3 regions of the Colwellia sp. MB02u-14 genome follow, and region 3 is predicted to be linked to each of the others. Evidence: predicted binding sites of a transcription regulator. Region 3 holds the regulator's gene; each other region holds the start of a gene.
The links. The regulator sigma-54, encoded in region 3, starts transcription at its own class of promoters, with help from an activator protein. The targets are predictions, from matches to a motif close to GTTGGCACGNNNNTNGNNT.

Region 1: H4J52_RS18005 (flagella assembly protein FlgT) is a predicted target of sigma-54. The motif match lies at 2,293-2,311, and genes of this name have one in related genera.
Region 2: H4J52_RS00820 (THxN family PEP-CTERM protein) is a predicted target of sigma-54. The motif match lies at 1,795-1,813, and genes of this name have one in related genera.

Annotation. Positions count from the first base shown of each region.
Region 1 is NZ_JACGUX010000087.1:364,227-368,522, forward strand. Features, by position in the region: gene H4J52_RS17990 (TonB-dependent siderophore receptor) at 1-965, shown strand, start outside; gene H4J52_RS17995 (LPP20 family lipoprotein) at 981-1,448, opposite strand; gene H4J52_RS18000 (FlgO family outer membrane protein) at 1,493-2,161, opposite strand; gene H4J52_RS18005 (flagella assembly protein FlgT) at 2,356-3,519, shown strand; gene arsJ (organoarsenical effux MFS transporter ArsJ) at 3,531-4,296, opposite strand, start outside.
Region 2 is NZ_JACGUX010000001.1:203,337-207,632, reverse strand. Features, by position in the region: gene H4J52_RS00830 (UDP-glucose/GDP-mannose dehydrogenase family protein) at 1-42, shown strand, start outside; gene H4J52_RS00825 (NAD-dependent epimerase) at 102-1,106, shown strand; gene H4J52_RS00820 (THxN family PEP-CTERM protein) at 1,867-2,652, shown strand; gene prsT (XrtA/PEP-CTERM system TPR-repeat protein PrsT) at 2,782-4,296, shown strand, end outside.
Region 3 is NZ_JACGUX010000079.1:441,053-445,348, reverse strand. Features, by position in the region: gene rapZ (RNase adapter RapZ) at 1-99, opposite strand, end outside; gene ptsN (PTS IIA-like nitrogen regulatory protein PtsN) at 130-585, opposite strand; gene hpf (ribosome hibernation promoting factor) at 631-918, opposite strand; gene H4J52_RS12355 (RNA polymerase factor sigma-54) at 942-2,450, opposite strand; gene lptB (LPS export ABC transporter ATP-binding protein) at 2,524-3,255, opposite strand; gene lptA (lipopolysaccharide transport periplasmic protein LptA) at 3,252-3,794, opposite strand; gene lptC (LPS export ABC transporter periplasmic protein LptC) at 3,775-4,296, opposite strand, start outside.

The DNA of each region.
Region 1 (4,296 bases), on a different contig from region 3:
AGGTAAACGACAACATTATTTTACGTGGTGCTTATAGCACTGGTTTTCGTGCACCTTCGATGCAACAAATGTACTTTAATAACATTAGCACACAGTTTATTGTTGACGAAAGTGGTTCACTGTTAAGTGAGGAAGTGGAAACATTTAGAAATGATAGCACCTTAACAACTCGCCTTGGTGTCCCTACACTTAAAGAAGAAGAGTCTGACAACCTCAGTATAGGTTTGATTTACAGCCCTACTGATAATATTGATTTAAGTGTTGATTTTTATCAAATAAATATTGACGACCGTATCGTTATTAGCAGTAAATTAGGCATGGGAATATCTCATTTACTTGATCAAGCTTTTATCGAAGAAGGTGTCACCAAAGGGCAATTCTTCTTGAATGGGGCGGGTACAAAAACTCAAGGTACTGATATTGTCGCCTCTTGGCAGACTCAAGCTTTAGCAGGGAATATTAATTTCACTCTGGCTGCAAACTTTACAAATACAGAGGTAACAAAATTATTTACACCTAGCCACAGTACGTTACACACAATTGCGGTTGAAAAGATTTTTTCAGAGCAAGATATTTCTATTATTGAAGAATGGCAACCTCGCAGTAAAGTAAGCTTAAACACTCGTTATAAAAACCTATATTGGACAGTAAATTTATTACTCAACCATTATGGTAAATACACGATAACAGATGGAGGTAAACAAACGTATAGTGAAGAACTTTTGACTGACGTTTCGATTAATTATCAAGTGTCAAAAAAGCTTTCTGTTACTTTAGGCAGTCATAATTTATTCAATGTCATGCCTGATGTAAATAGCATAGGAAACTCTCGAGGTGGCACAATTGAAAATGAACAGGGCGATATAATTGTTGAAAGTACGGGGGTTTTTAAATATTCGCGCCGCTCTGCTCCTTTCGGTTTCAACGGCGCCTATTATTATATGAATTTACACTATGCTTTTTAGGCTGTGCTTTGCCTCTTAATAATAAGTCACGTCTTTAATTTCACGCTTGGGTGCAGAAGCGACATATATATTGTAAACATCTTCAAAATCTAAACTTAGCTCTGTGGTGTAACTGTCGCCTACCGGGTAGCTTTTTATCACTTTAGCTGCGCGAATAATGCCATAAACTGATGCCGACACCTCGTGCTTTCCTAGTAATAATTGTGACATGGTCATTTCACCATTTATTTTTTGTCCGTAGACTTGTTCAGCAAGTTCCGCATAAGCGGCAAGTTTTGACGCATTAATAGCCATCAGCATCCGCTGTGTCTCATGTTCTGAATTTTGCAAACTGATCGGTGCTTGTCCAATAGCCCGTAAGACAGGGAAGGTTTCAGGCTTCACACTTTGCCACTGTACATGTTTATCATACACACTAGAACAGCTCGCGAGTAAAAAACCGACCCCCATAAAAAACAATAAATTAAGAATTATTTTTTTCATCATAAATACCAAACGTTAGCCCTAAATTTATTTAAACAAATTAATTAATTAACAATTTCAATTGACCGTTCATCTTCAGCCAACATAACGCTGTTTCGAATGATTAATCCGTCTTTTATGCGCACACTTTCATCTTGATTAATTTGTTCGCCGATGACCCAACTTGGAATAAATGATTGCGCGGTTGCAACAACGACACGTGATTGCATACCAATCATACGGGCGTTAATCATCACACCATTTTCTTGTTCCATCATGGTACCCGTCACTACGTAGTCAATAATCTGGCGTTCGGGTAATTCTTTCCAGTCACGACTAAACACATAATCACCTTGGGGAGTTACACGAATATGTCCTGTGGTTTTAAAATCAATAACCACTAAACCATGACGTTGTAATTCATGAACAAAGTTTTCTGATATTTGGTTACCTAGCCAATTGGTTGACTCAAGATCTGCTAACTCAACAAAAGAAGCAACCGCAATAGGTGTTTTAGGATTAACAAAAGAGCTACTTTCAAGCATCTGATAAGTAAGACCTTTAACAACATCAGCTATTGCATGTCGAGGTAAATTAAAGCTGTCAATTTCACCTCGTACTTCTTGCTTTGATTTATAAAAGTCATCCTCTTCATTCATCATATTCATTGATGAACATGACATCAACGTTGGAATAAATAATGGAATAAATAATGGAATAAGCCACTTTTTCATTGAGCTCCCCTTAATCGCCATTAAGCGAATAATAAGTCTAATAGTAATATCGATAATCGACATTAAAGAGTATATGGCAAATATAAAGCACAAATCGCGCCAATGTATGTAACTATTACTGTATAAAATAAGTGGGCATAGAAACTGCATATTCACCTATTAATAATAAACCCATTTTTACTGACGGACATCTTATGCGCTTATTTATATTAGCTCTTCTTTTATTTTTCATGACTAATTCAGCTATTGCTCAATGGTATGAAGCACAAGGCAAGTCAGTAATAATGCAGGGAAACAGTGAACGAGCAAAAACATTAGCCATGGAGAATGCGTTAAAAAAAGCGCTGTTGGTTGCTGGTGCTTCTGTTTCAAGTGTTCAAAAAACGGTTAACGGATTATTGACACAAAATGAAATTAATATTCGCGCAAGTGGTACGGTTAACTCCTTTGAACTTGTCGATGAAACCTATGAAGGAAATTTAGTCACTGTGACCATTCGCGCTGATATATTTCCACAGAGCAAGCAGTGTTTTTCTTCAGATTACCGTAAATCATTATTAATCACACGCAGTAACTTAATGCATAGAGAACAGGCAAGCATTGGCAAAATTTATCCTATTGATAGTAAGTTGATGGAAAAACTTGCGTATAAAATTAATAATCAAGGCATTTACCTAGATACAAAATTATTGTTAAAAGAAAAAGCGCAATTTTCACGCTTAAACAATAGCTTGCAAATTGAAGCCATAAAAAACTTAACCATGTCGTTAGCGAATATTAGTGACACTCAATATGTGATGTATTCTGAAATTAATGATATTAGCTTTGAACAAGCAACCACTAACGGCTGGCAATTTTGGCAAGAAGATTTTTTTAACCGACAGTTTAGTGTCAGCCTATATATTTACAACGGTAGTAATGGCGAATCTGTTTTCAATAAAAAATACCGCAGCTCCGCCCCATGGGAATTCGGCAAACGTCAACAAGTTGATGTTCACAGTGAAGTTTTTTGGCAAAGCCAGTATGGTATGTCTATCGAAAAAGTATTATCTGATATGATCATCGACATAGACGAAAATATGATGTGCCAGCCTACTCGTGGCAAGATAGTACAAGTTTCAGGTAATTCATTAACAATTAATTTAGGTAAACGACATGGCGTAAAAATTGGTGATGAATTTTCTTTATTACACTTAAATAATATTATTACCGATGCAGGGAAAACCTATGCCGGTTTTAATGTTAGCCCTTATAACGTTAAAGTAACGCAAGTATCTCAGCAAAGTGCGCAAGCTGTGACCACTGATGAGCAATTACTGGGTAATATACAGTTAAATGATTTAGCGGTGCGTTACTAATGTTATTAGCGCTATGAATGTGTAAGAGAAATTCTTTTAATAAGTAGCGCTGAAAGTACTGCAAATAATGCAGAAATGATTAAACACGTTATTAGGTCTGTAAATTGGTAGATAACACCTGACATTACGGTACCTAATAACCGGCCAAGCGCATTAGCCATATAATAAAACCCAACATCCATTGAAACACCGTCTTCTTTTGCCATAGCAATTATTACATAACTATGTAGCGCTGAATTCACGGCAAAAACCACACCAAAAACAAATAAGCCAACGATGATAATAATTTCAGCGTTAATATTGAGCGTTGGAGCATAGAACATCAACAGTGCTAATAATAAAGTAACACCTGATAAAATTCCTCCCCAGCAGAAGAGTAAATAGCCATTAATATGATGTTGGTTATTTTTAATAAAGACCTTAGGTGTTAACCCTTGAACAATACCGTAAGCAATAACCCATAGCGCCATAAATATACCCACATCGGTGTGTTGCCAACCTAAATGGCTTACCAAATATATTGGCAGTGCTACAACAAACCAAACATCTCGGGCAGCAAATAAAAATAAGCGCGCTCCGGCTAAATAATTCAGCGAAGCATGATTCGAAAATATCTGCTTAAATTTAACTTTGTCTTTAGCTTTGCCTAAATCACCTTGCAACACAATAAGACTTAAGACAAAAACTATCGCTAAAACGCTTGCCATAATCAACATCGCTCCAGAGAAACCGACCGTGCTTAACAACAATGCCCCAAGAAAAAAACCAATGCCCTTT
Region 2 (4,296 bases), on a different contig from region 3:
GGCATTGGCCGTGGTGAAAGCATTAATAAAAATGTAGGTTAAACGTAGTCTGGCTGAAACAATATTACGCCCTATAATACATATAAAGTTTAGGAAAAAATTTGAAATTTTTAGTAACAGGTGCTGCTGGTTTTATCGGCTTTCATGTTGTTCAACGTTTAGTTGAACAAGGCCATGATGTTATCGGTATTGATAACCTTAATGATTATTACGATGTAAATTTAAAGTTGGCTCGGCTAGACGTATTAGCCAAATTACCTTTATTTAAATTTATCAAACTAGATCTTGCAGACAGAAGCGGTATAAGTGATTTGTTTGTTCGTGAAAAATTTGATCGTGTTATACACCTTGCAGCACAAGCTGGCGTTCGATACTCAATAGATAATCCTATGGCGTATGCCGACTCTAACTTAATTGGCCATTTAGCGATATTAGAAGGATGTCGTCATAATGATGTTAAGCATCTTGTGTATGCTTCATCAAGTTCAGTTTATGGATTAAACAGTAAGATACCTTTTGCAACTTCAGATAGTGTAGATCACCCGATTTCTTTGTATGCAGCAACGAAAAAGTCAAACGAATTAATGTCTCATACCTACTCACATTTGTACGCCATTCCCACTACTGGCCTGAGGTTCTTCACAGTTTATGGCCCTTGGGGGCGCCCAGACATGGCATTATTTAAGTTTACCAAAGCTATAATAAATGGTGAGCCAATTGATGTTTATAATCAAGGTGATATGCGTAGAGACTTTACATATATCGACGATATTGTTGAAGGAATTATTCGTATTCAAGATATTATTCCACAGATAAATAATGACTGGAAAATCGAAACGGCCTCTGCAGCCAATAGCTCAGCCCCTTATAAAATATTTAATATTGGGAATGGCAATCCAGTTAAATTACTCGACTTTATCCAATCGTTAGAAAAATCTATTGGTACAACAGCCCACAAAAATCTTATGCCGATGCAACCAGGTGATGTTTACCAAACCTATGCAGACGTTGAAGATTTATTTACAGCTACAGGGTACAAACCATCGATGAGTGTTGAACAAGGCGTGGATAATTTTGTTCAATGGTATCGAAAATTTTATTCATAGTTTGAACTTAACTAACCTGAAATATTCGGAGTAACACTTCATAATTAGCTATCACCAAACTTCACTAGGTGATGGCTACTATATTTACAAACTCTTTCGATAAGTAATATAGCCCGTTTAAAACACTTATATGAATACTTAAAACATTTACACTTAGAAGTGAATTAGATAATTTTTTTGAGTTTTAGATCCTACGTACTACTATTATGTCATCTAATATACATGAACTTCTTCGTTGTATTTATTTGCTAAATAAAATTCCAGCAAAGTTTAAAACGATATTCACTCCCTTAGACAAATCATAAGCAGCTTTAGCTTTTATCATGCTTCACCTTTCTTTCCTGACTTTAGCAAAGCTTGAGCATAAGTATCAGCTAAATTGGATATTTTAACATTTACAGCATATTCCTTTTTGGAATACTCTAAAATCTGAACAATTTAGTTTTATTCCACATAAAGCCAAGAGGAGTTATTTAATATCACATAATGTTAGGCTACATTAAAATAAGTCTTACATATGGCTAAAAAGATACTATGCAAGCACGATTATATGCCTCACCTTTTGAGTTTACTTATAAGGTGAGGCGGTCAAGAAAGCTAGCTGAGATTATGTCCGTTTTTTTTACACATGAGGTTTAAATAAAACACAATAAAAACATAAAACACTGTAAATAATAAAAAAACAAAATGTGGCACACCTAGTGCATACTATCTGGTAGGAGCTAAAAAATAGCATTTTACAAAATAAAGGAAAGTAAAAATGAACTTAATGAAAAAATTAACAATAGGTCTTTTAGTAACGTCTTTATCAGTTGGCGCTAACGCTGCATTCATAACTGTTGAAGGTACTGGTGGTTTCACTTCATCTACAAATACTAATGGAGACCCTGTCTCACAAACCGATATTGGTCTTAGTTCAAAAATCTCTTGGGGTACTAATGTTGACAATAACCCAAGCTATTTAGAATTAGTTGATGAAGCACCAACAGATATAAATGACTTAGGTACAAACTACTTACTTTCAACCTTAACTCATGGTAATTATCCAATTGGCGGCAGAACATTAGTCAATGCAATTATTGGTGGTATATTGAACGTAACATCAGATGACAGTCTCTGGACACCATTTCCAGGCAATGTAATCAATACAGAATTTAATATCGATTTTAAAGAAACAGGAAACGGTGATTGTGACGCTGGTAGTAAAGATAATGGCGAAAAATTCCAAGGGGATTTAGTTCAACATGATCATGGTTCAGTATGTGATGACCGTTTCGATTATACTGTAAATGGTGCTTCATTCCCGGTAACAGTTCCTGTTGTAATTGCAGGTTGGGCTTATGAAATCACTATATTCGCTTCTACAGACAACCAAGGTGCTTCACCTCTAGCGTATAATCGTTTTTGGACTGAGGAAAATAAAACAACATCTATTTATACTTTTTTAAGATTAGATAGAACTGTAGCTGTACCTGAGCCAACTTCACTTGCCATTTTAGGTCTAGGTCTTTTAGGTTTAGCTTCATCTAGAAAACGTAGATCATAAATCTGTAGTAAACGATTATTCATCTTCATATAAAAGTCAATTGAACTATCAATTGACTTTTTTTTTACATGTTGTTTAATAGGAACTCTGCAATATATTCATTAAGAGTTAGAGTTTAAAGGGATTATGATGAAAGGGTATTTAGTAAAAATTAGGCTTTGTATATTATTAATGTTAGTTTCAGGATGTTCAGAAGTATCCTTAAGTGATAAACTAATGCAGGCAGAGAGTATGTATGAAGAACAAAAATACTCAGAAGTTATTATTCAAACCAAAAACATTATTCGTGATCAACCTCAGAATGCCCAAGCCCGTATATTAATTGCAAACAGCTATTATCAATTAGGCCTTTTTATTAACGCCGAAAAAGAATACTTAAAAGTATTAAAATTAGTTAATAATCCAACTAATATTGCAAAAAATTATTTATTAACACTTTATGCATTAGATGATCACATTGGCATAATCACCTATTGGGAAAAAGAAGAAGCAAGCTTATCAATCTTTGAAAAAGCCAAGATTTCATATATAGCCTCGTTAAGTTATTTAAACCAAGCTCAAGCACAGAATAGTTTTGACCTAGCAAGTTTATCTAAAAAATGGGCTTTAGAACTCAATGAACCAGAACTCATTGCTGTTAATACTGCTATTGCAGATACCTATAAACAGCCGGCGAATATCGAATATACCACCAAGAGTTTAGATAAGGTGTGTTCCGATTACCCAGCACAATGGTTGATTTGTCAGTTGCTAGCTAATGCATTATTCTCAGAAAAAAAATATGATGAAGCCGCTTTAGTATATCAAAATATGCTAGAAAATAAACCTAACTATAATATAATAGCTCTGAAATTAGCCGACAGTTATGTTAGAGCAAATAATACTGAAAAGGCGACATTATTCATTACAGCGTTGTTAGAAAAATATCCAAATCAACCCTATATAAACCTTCTATCTGCATCACTTGACTTAGTAAATAAAGACTATAAAAAAGCGCTGAATCACATAAATATTACTTTAAACCAGGGTATGCTCACTCCTCAAGCTAAATTAACGGCAAGTTTAGTCCATTATCATTTAGGAAATGACGAACAAGCCTTATCTCACCTTAGCGCTTTAAAAGTTAACTTTCCAAACAATCCGTTAATTACAAAATTATATATTGCTATTCAACTGCGCCTTGGTGATGGCAGTTCAATTGCTAACGCTTACGATAAAACGTCTTCGTCAAAAGACAACTCTGAAATGTTTGCTTTAGCTAGTTTGGAATTATTAAAAAGTGGTGAAAAAATAGAATCTTCTCAATTACTCCGAAAAATTGACATAAGCCTCATTGAAAATCAAAAAATATTAAATGGTATCAGCTTAGCAAAGCTTTCATCTGGTGATGAAAGTGGAATTACAGATTTAGAAAAATCACTAAAACGTCTTATTAATACTAATGCACCAGTAATAGAAATATCAAAAGTAAAAATGTTATTAATATCTTCATTAATATCGGCAAATGATTCAGTAAAAGCCAAAAAGTATATTAATTCGTGGATAGTTGAAGCCCCTGAAAATATAGAAAATAAATTATTGCTTGTAGGATTAGAAATGCGAAAGCAATCACCTGATCAAAATGCTATTGTTAAACAATACAAT
Region 3 (4,296 bases):
AGGAATATTATCTACGCAGTAGTAGCCTAAATCTTCGAGCACACGCAATGCAACACTTTTACCTGACCCTGAACGACCACTGACTATCATGAGTTTCATTTGAATTTTCCTGACTTTTTATTGTATTTATTAACGTGCAGCTTGCTTTATTAAATTAAAAAGCTCTTGCGAATTTTGACACTTTCTTACTTGTTTTGCGATTTGTTTGGTACTAAATACTTGTGCAATACTTTGTAGCGTTTCTAAATGTTGTTGGCAGTTCTCTTCGGGCACAAACAGCGCAATAATAATATCTACCCCGCGATTATCTATAGAGTCAAATTCCACCGCTTGTTCACTGGTCAGTAAAACGGCAATGACTTGTGAGGTATTTGACAAACGCCCATGAGGGATAGCTATACCGTTACCGATGCCGGTAGAACCCACTTTTTCACGCGCCATTAAACTTTCAAATAGCTGATGTGTATCAAGGTTCTCAATTTTTTTTGCCGCAGTGGCGCTAATTATTTCAAGGAGTTTTTTTTTGCTAGTCCCCTTAACGGCACAGAGTGTGCAGTCAAGGGTTAGGATATCTTGCAACTTCATTACACTACTTACATTCTTTGATTAGAGAAAAGATAAAAAACAGCATTAATGCTGATTCGTTTTGCCTTTGTACTTTAATATTTGCCGATCAAGTTTATCAACAAGACTGTCAATAGAGGCGTACATATCTGGATTTTCAGCTTTAGCATGTAAATCAGTGCCACTAAGATGAATCGTCGCTTCTGCAATTTGGTTTGATTTCTCAACGGTGAGAACAACATGAACATTATTGATATGGTCAAAATGTCGGGTCAACTTTGCCATTTTTATATTGACATTTTCTCGTAAAGCTTCGGTAATTTCAACATGGTGACCAGAAAGATTAATTTGCATAAGCTTAATTCCTCATCTTTTCGTTAAAGTAAACTTTTTCGTTGGTTAGAAGGGGGAATAGAAAGTGACTCGCGATATTTTGCAATAGTACGCCGAGCAACATTTATTCCTTGAGTGGCTAATAAGTCAGCCATTTTACTATCACTTAATGGCTTTGCGGGTATTTCAGCCGCGACAAATTTTTTGATTAATGCACGAATAGCGGTTGATGAACATTCGCCACCACTTTCTGTCCCTACATGACTTGAAAAGAAAAATTTCAGTTCAAAAATTCCTCGTGGCGTATGCATATACTTTTGTGTTGTTACCCGAGAAATGGTTGATTCATGCATATCGACAGCTTCGGCAATATCATTTAGAACCATAGGACGCATGGCTTCATTACCATGTTCGAAAAAACCAATTTGTCGTTGAACAATACAGTTTGACACTTTCAATAAGGTATCGTTACGACTTTCTAAACTTTTAATAAACCATTTAGCTTCTTGTAAATTTGAGCGAATAAACTGTGTGTCTGCCGTTGACTTCATCGAACGAGACATCGAAGCATATTGCTGATTGACAGACAGCTTTGGTGCTGTATCAGGATTTAGTTCAACAACCCAACGCCCATTTTTCTTTTCAACAGAAACATCAGGAATAACGTATTGATCATCACTTTTGATAACACTGTCGCCAGGTCTAGGATCAAGTGATTGAATCAGGCGGACGACTTCGCGAAGTTGCTCTTCTTTTAGTCGAGTTTTACGCATTAACGTACGATAATCTCGGCTACCCAGCAGATTAATATGGTCACGTAACACCAACTTACTTTCTGCTAACCACGGCGTTGCGGGGTCAAATTGGTTAAGTTGAATAATTAAACATTCTGAAATAGAACGTGCAGCAACGCCAACAGGGTCAAAGAGGTTAATACGTTTTAGTACCACCTCTATTTCATCAAGTTCAACACCTTCAATGGCAACACTGTCTAGAATGTCTTCACTGGAAACGGTCAAATAGCCAGCATCGTCAACGGCATCTATGATTGCGGTAGCTATAGCACGGTCGGTTTCGGTGAAAGGGCTTAATTCCATTTGCCAGCGTAAGTGGTCTTGAATAGAATCTTGAGTTTCGCCTTGGTAAGTATAATCTTCTGAAGCGGGTCCCGAATTAGAACTCGCTGCACCTGCGGTGTAGTTGTCATCCCAGGTCGTATCCATGTTTAATTCTTCAGGGATATCATTTTTATCCATTGCTTCAGTGGTGGTGATCTCATCGATGGTGGGTGTAGAGTCTTCGCTGCCATCAGAAACGGCTTTCTCTTTAATATCACCTGCACCAGCTGTGTGAGCTTCTTCAAGATTGTCAGTACTTTTATCTTCAGCATTGTTTGACGATTCATCCATTTCTAGTAATGGATTATTTTCTAAGGCCTCTTGAATTTCTTGCTGAAGCTCTAACGTTGACAATTGCAGCAATTTGATTGCTTGCTGCAATTGAGGCGTCATGGTTAATTGTTGTCCTATGCGGAGTTGTAGAGTAGGGCGCATTTAGGTCATTAACTTCCTATTATTTTTAATTGAATATTGTCGATATACGAAAATATTATTAACTTATTAGCTACTATAGCGTGAATTGTTCACCAAGGTATACATCTCTTACATGTTGATTTGCAAGAATTTGATCTGCATTACCTTCTGCAATAAGTTCACCATGACTAACAATATAAGCATGTTCACACACATCAAGGGTTTCTCTTACATTATGGTCGGTGATCAAAACACCAATACCACGTTCTTTTAAGTGTAGAATAATTTTTTTGATATCACCTACTGAAATTGGGTCAACACCCGCAAAAGGTTCATCTAATAAAATAAATTTGGGCTCTGCGGCTAAAGCTCGAGCAATCTCTACTCGGCGACGTTCACCACCTGATAAGCTCATGCCTAAATTATCTTTAATATGACCTATGTTAAATTCTTCAACTAAATGTTCTAGCTTTTCTTCACGTTCTGCATTAGATAATTCTTTTCGTGTTTGCAAAATGGCCATAATATTATCGTAAACACTCAGTTTTCGAAAGATAGAGGCTTCTTGTGGCAAGTACCCTATCCCTTTTCTTGCGCGTTCATGCATAGGTGCTAACGTGAGGTTTTCATCATTGAGAATAATATCGCCACTATCACTTTCAACCAAACCAACAATCATATAGAAAGAGGTGGTTTTTCCTGCGCCATTAGGGCCGAGTAAACCCACTATTTGTCCTGCTGAGACTTGCATACTGACATTCTTAACAACTTTTCTGCCTTTATAAGCCTTAGCAAGACCTTTCGCCATTAGCGTGCTCGTACTCATAAGTTACCTTTTTCCAGAGTATTAGTGTCATTTTTTTTCGCTTGTACTTTTTCTTTAGGCTGAAAAATTGTCTTCGTTCGTTCATTAGTTTTACTCTCAGCATTTACATACTGAGTATCAATATTGTAAGTGATTTTACTACCACTGACTTCACTGTCTTCTTGTTGTAATAATGCATTTCCTGAAATGATCACTAAATTGTTTCCAGGCTCGTATCGTATTTCATCTGCTTGCAAATTAAGCAGAGTACCATCGGTTAACGTTTGTTCAAATGTTGCTGGTTTCCCTTTCGCAATATAGGTTTTTTCTTCGCTACCTGATTGCGTTAGCACTTGAACCAAGTCGGCACGAATAATTAATGAACCTTGGGTGATAACTACGTTGTCGATATAGCTGAAAATTTTATTTTTAAGATCTGCTGCTTGTCTTGATGCATCAATTTCAATTTTTTGTGATATATCAAATTTTTCAGCGAAAGCTGATGAAAGCAAGGCGCCTGATAATATTAAGCACAGTAGGCTATTTTTTAACAATTTCATAAATGGATTTCACATGTTTAGTTAGTGTCATTTGGTTGGTGTTTAAGTCGACAATTAAACCCTTACCATCGATGGTAAATCCTTTACCAATAATTTTAATTTCTTGTTCTGAACTTATGATGTTAGTTTTTAAATCAAGTTCAAAGTATTTTCCTTGAACTTCTTGTAATAAGCTATTTTGATCGGTTGCTACCAAGCGCACATGCTTTTCTAACTTCACTCGGTTGTTGTTATATAATATGCCTTCATTGGCAGATACCTTCCATGTGGGCGCATTATTTTTTGGATGAAGGGTGTATTGAGGAAACTCAAAATTGGTAATGTTTAACTCAGGATAATGTTCCATACGCTGTGCATCAACAACATAAGCTAAACTTCCTTCATTCTTGTAGACATTACTGTGTAAATTTTCAGCAATAAAGTCAGGCGTGAGTGTTTTGTCAATCGCTTGTAACTGTGGTATTGAGGCATTTCTCCATTCAATAATCCCATAAATAGCGCC